Regions from separate parts of the Variovorax sp. 10N412 genome, predicted to be linked through region 1. Evidence: predicted binding sites of a transcription regulator. Region 1 holds the regulator's gene; the other holds the start of a gene.
What was found. Region 1 encodes sigma-54, which starts transcription at its own class of promoters, with help from an activator protein. Its sites were predicted from a motif close to TGGCANGNAANCTGCTTT; they were not measured.
Positions count from the first base shown of each region.

Region 2: AC1DJH_RS21755 (ammonium transporter) is a predicted target of sigma-54. The motif match lies at 1,072-1,089, and genes of this name have one in related genera.

Region 1 is NZ_JBFTIO010000006.1:236,071-238,464, reverse strand. It holds gene AC1DJH_RS16975 (phospholipase D family protein) at 1-520, opposite strand, end outside; gene rpoN (RNA polymerase factor sigma-54) at 531-2,144, opposite strand; gene lptB (LPS export ABC transporter ATP-binding protein) at 2,162-2,394, opposite strand, start outside.
Region 2 is NZ_JBFTIO010000010.1:642-3,035, forward strand. It holds gene AC1DJH_RS21750 (TSUP family transporter) at 1-708, opposite strand, end outside; gene AC1DJH_RS21755 (ammonium transporter) at 1,127-2,362, shown strand; gene AC1DJH_RS21760 (hypothetical protein) at 2,381-2,394, shown strand, end outside.

The DNA of each region.
Region 1 (2,394 bases):
GGCTGAAGTCGAACAGCGAGGCGGTAAAGCGCTTCAGGATGCTGCCGCGCCCGGCCGGGAACGGGTTGAACAGGCGCAGCTCGACGTTGGGCGTGGCGGCAAAGGCCAGCAGCAGCTCGTCCTCGCCCGAGGTGTAGAGGTCGTCCATCAGCAGGCGCACCCGCACACCGCGCAGCGCGGCGTCGCGCAGGGTGCGCAACAGGTAGCGGCCGGTCTCGTCGTTCTCGATCTGGTAGTACTGCACGTCGAGCGTGCGCTGGGCGCGGCGCGCCAGCTGGATGCGGGTATCGAAGGCGAAGTCGCCGCCGGGCATGAGCCGAAAGCCGCTCAGGTCAGGGTCGGGCTGGGCCGCCAGCGCGATCTTGCCCAGGGCGGTATCGGCCGACACGGCCATGGCCTTGACGGCGGGGCGCGGCGCCTCGTCGGGCAAGGTGGCGCAGCCGGCGAACAGCAGCACGGCCACCAAGGCGAAGAACCCGAGCCCCCGGCGCGACATCGGATGCTGGCGGCCAGGGCTCATGGTCGGCTTGCTACAGCGCCTTGCGCAGGTTGGCGGGCGCGATGCGCAGCGCCTCGCGGTACTTGGCCACGGTGCGGCGCGCGCACTCGATGCCCTGCTCTTTCAGCATCTCGGAAATCTGGCTGTCCGACAGCGGCTTCTTGATGCTTTCCGAGCTGACGAACTGCTTGATGAGCGCGCGCACCGCGGTGCTCGACGCATTGCCGCCGGTCTCGGTGCCCAGCGCCGAGCCGAAGAAGTACTTGAGCTCGACCGTGCCGAACGGCGTGGACATGTACTTGGCCGTGGTCACGCGCGAGATGGTCGACTCGTGCAGGCCCAGCTCGTCGGCAATCTCGCGCAGCACCAGCGGGCGCATCGCGAGCTCGCCGTGCACGAAGTAGCTCTTCTGCCGCTCGACGATGGCGTTGCTCACGCGCAGGATGGTGTCGAAGCGCTGCTGGATGTTCTTGATGAACCAGCGCGCCTCCTGCAGCCGCTGCGACAGCGCCTGGCTGCCCTCGCCCTTGTGCGCCTTGAGAGCGCCCGCGTAGATGTCGTGCACGCGCAGGCGCGGCATGACCTCCGGATTCAGCATGACGCGGAACTTGATGTTGGTGCCGCGGCCGGTCTTGGTGACGATCACGTCCGGCACCACGATGTTGCGCTCCACGTCCACGAAGCGCCGGCCCGGCTTGGGCTCCAGCCGCGCGATGATCTGCAGCGCCAGGCGCACCAACTCTTCGCTGGTGCGGGTGAGCGTGGCCAGGCGCTTGAAGTCGCGACGCGCCAAGAGTTCCATCGACTGCTTGCACACGGCCATGGCGGTCTTGCGGACCAGCTGTTCCTGCTCGGTCTCGTCCTGGCGGGCCAGCGCGCGCAGCTGGATGCCCAGGCATTCGCCCAGGTCGCGCGCGCCCACGCCCACGGGCTCCAGGCTCTGCAGCAGGCCGAGCGCCACCTGGAAGTGGTGCACGAGGTCGTCGAACTGGTCGTTGTCGTCGCCGGCCAGGCCCGAGGCCAGCGCGGGCAGCGAGTCTTCGAGGTAGCCGTCGTCGTTGAGCGACTCGATCAGGAAGCGCAGCGCGGCGCTGTCGTTCTCGTTCAGGCGCAGGCTCAGCGCCTGGCGGTGCAGGAACGACTGCAGCGACTCCTGGCTGCGCGCGAGCTCGGTGGCGTCGGCGCGCTCGTCGTCGCCCAGATTGTTCTGGCGCGCGGGGGCGTCGCTGCCCCACTCGCTGTCGTCGGGCGCGGCCATGTCGACGGTGCCGTCGCCTTCCCAGTCGGGCTCGCGCTCGGTGATTTCCGTGGCCGGGCCGTCGGAGTCGGCGGTGCTGGTCGTCGTCTCGGTGGAAGAAGGAGAGGTGCTGGCCGCCGGCGGCGCGAAGTCGCTTTCACCTTCGATGCCGTCGCCTCCATCGCCGCCGCCGTCATCGCGCGGGACCGGCGCATCGGCCGCGTCGAGCCCGAATTCCTCGCGCGCCGCCTCTTCCGCGGTGCGTTCGAGGAACGGGTTCTCGTCCAGCATCTGCTCGACCTCCTGGCTCAGTTCGAGCGTGGAGAGCTGCAGCAGCCGGATCGACTGTTGCAGCTGCGGCGTCAATGCCAGGTGCTGCGAGACGCGAAGGGACAGCCCTTGCTTCATGGAGAGCCCACCCGCCCTTACATCCGGAAGTGCTCGCCAAGGTAGACGCGTCGTACCTCGGCGTTGTCGACGATCTCCGAAGGCGTGCCTTGTGCCAGCACATGCCCGTCGCTGATGATGAACGCGTGGTCGCAGATGCCCAGCGTCTCACGCACGTTGTGGTCGGTGATGAGCACGCCGATGCCGCGTTCCTTCAGGAAACTGATGATCCGCTGGATCTCGATCACCGCGATCGGGTCGATGCCGGCGA
Region 2 (2,394 bases), on a different contig from region 1:
CACGATGAACACCCCCCGCACGAAGCCGGCGCCATGCTTGAGCGCCACGCGCGTGCCCAGCAGGCTGCCGGCCACGTTGGCCACCGCCATCACCAGCCCGTAGTGCCACCACACGTGGCCCTTGGCCGCCAGCAGGATCAGCGCGGCGCCGTTGGTCAGGGTGTTGATGATCTTGGCGGAGGCCGAGGCGTTGAGGAAGTCGTAGCCCATCCAGCGCACGAACAGGAACACCAGGAAGCTGCCCGCGCCCGGCCCGAAGAAGCCGTCGTACAGCCCGATCGACAGGCCGATGGTGCAGGCCGCCAGCGTTTCGGCGCGGCCGGTGAAACGCGGCGCGTGCAGCCGGCCCATGTCCTTGCGCGCCAGCGTGTACAGAAGCACGCCCAGCAAGATGACGGGCAGCGCCCGGCGCAGGAAGTCGCCGGGAAACATCGTGACACCCCAGGCGCCCAGCATCGCACCGGCGAAGCCGAGCAATGCGGCCGGCCAGAGGGCCCCCCAGCGCATCTGCACCCGCTGGCTGAACTGGGCCGCCGCGGCGGCCGTGCCCCAAATGGACGCGCTCTTGTTGGTGCCCAGCAGGGTCGCCGGTGGTGCGCTCGGAAACACGGCGAACAGCGCCGGCACCAGGACCAGCCCGCCTCCGCCCACGATCGAATCGACAAAACCCGCAAGCAGCGAGGCACCCGTGACCACCAGCATTTCCATGGCGGCGATTGTCTCACCCGGAATGCTATTAAAAAAGTAGCGTCACACGCAGGTATGACAAGCGTATGGGGTGCATTCAGCTTGAGAAAAAAGGCCGGGCCGCGCCCTTCGGAACAGGCAAAAAAAAGACGCCGACCAGCGGCGTCTTTCAAGTTCGAAACAGGCATCTCGTACGGAGCCTTTGAAGATTTTTCTTGTTGATCGGGAAGTTGTCTCCTCGGACCCTCGGCAGTACGAGCAGGGCCCGTTCGCGAGTGGGCAGACTTTAGAGCGTGCACCGCGTCAGTGCATTGGGAATTACCCGCTTTGACTCAGGTCCGACACACGATTTGCGAACGAAAGTGTGTCGATGAGTTAACAAGGTGGCACGACTTGTGCACGTAAGGCAACAGTCCACAACTCGAAGAAGACAACGGCCATGGCCTTGGCAACGCACGCCTCCATCAGCGCGGCAGACACCGCGTGGATGATGACTTCGACCGCGCTGGTGCTGCTGATGACGCTGCCCGGCATCGCGCTCTTCTACGCAGGCATGGTGCGCCGCAAGAACGTGCTGGCCACCATGGCGGCCGTGGTGGCGATTGCCGCGGTGGTCTCGCTGACCTGGTTCGCGCTGGGCTACTCGCTGGCCTTCACGCCCGGCTGGCCCTGGCTGGGCGGGCTCGGGCGGTGGGGCTTCTCGGGCTTCGAGTACCTGAAGGAAGCGGGCCAGGTGGCGGTGAGCCATGTCGCGCCCAACGTGCCCGAGTCGGTCTACGCGATGTTCCAGCTGACCTTCGCGATCATCACCACCGCCCTGGTGCTGGGCGCCTTCGTCGAACGCATGCGCTTCTCGGCCATCCTGTGGTTCGCGCTGCTGTGGAGCGTGCTGGTGTATGCGCCGGTGGCGCACTGGGTGTGGGAGCCGGGCGGCTGGCTCGCGCAGATGGGCGCGCTCGACTTCGCCGGCGGCTCGGTGGTTCACGTCAACGCGGGCATCGCGGGGCTGGTCTGCGCCTATGCGCTGGGTCCGCGCAAAGGCTACGGGCGCGAGGCCTTCGAGCCCTACAGCCTGGCAATGACGATGATGGGCGCCGGCCTGCTGTGGGTCGGCTGGTTCGGCTTCAATGCAGGCTCGGCCGTGGCAGCCGACGGGCGCGCGGGCCTGGCGATGCTGGTGACGCACATCGCGGCGGCGGCCGGCGCCATGAGCTGGATGATCGGCGAGTGGATCGTGCGGCGCAGCCCCTCTTTGCTGGGCCTGTGCTCGGGCCTGGTGGCCGGGCTGGTGGCGATCACGCCGGCGGCCGGTTTCGTCACGCCGCTGGCGGCGCTGGCCATCGGCACCATCGCGGGGCTGGCGTGCTACTGGGGCGCCACCGGGCTCAAGCACATGCTGGGGGCGGACGACTCGCTGGACGTGTTCGGCGTGCACGGCATCGGTGGCATCGTGGGTGCGCTGCTCACGGGGGTGTTCGCCGATGCGCGCATTTCGGGCGTCACGGGCGACGTGCTGACGCAGGCCGTCGCGGTGGGAAGCGTGGCCATCTACAGCGCGACGGGGACGGCGGTGGTGCTTTGGCTGGTGCATGTGCTGGTGGGCTTGCGCGTCGACGCAAACAGCGAGCTGCTGGGCCTCGATCTTGCACAGCACAAGGAACACCTGGGGAGTTGATCTACCGTCGGAGGAACCATGCCATCCATGTC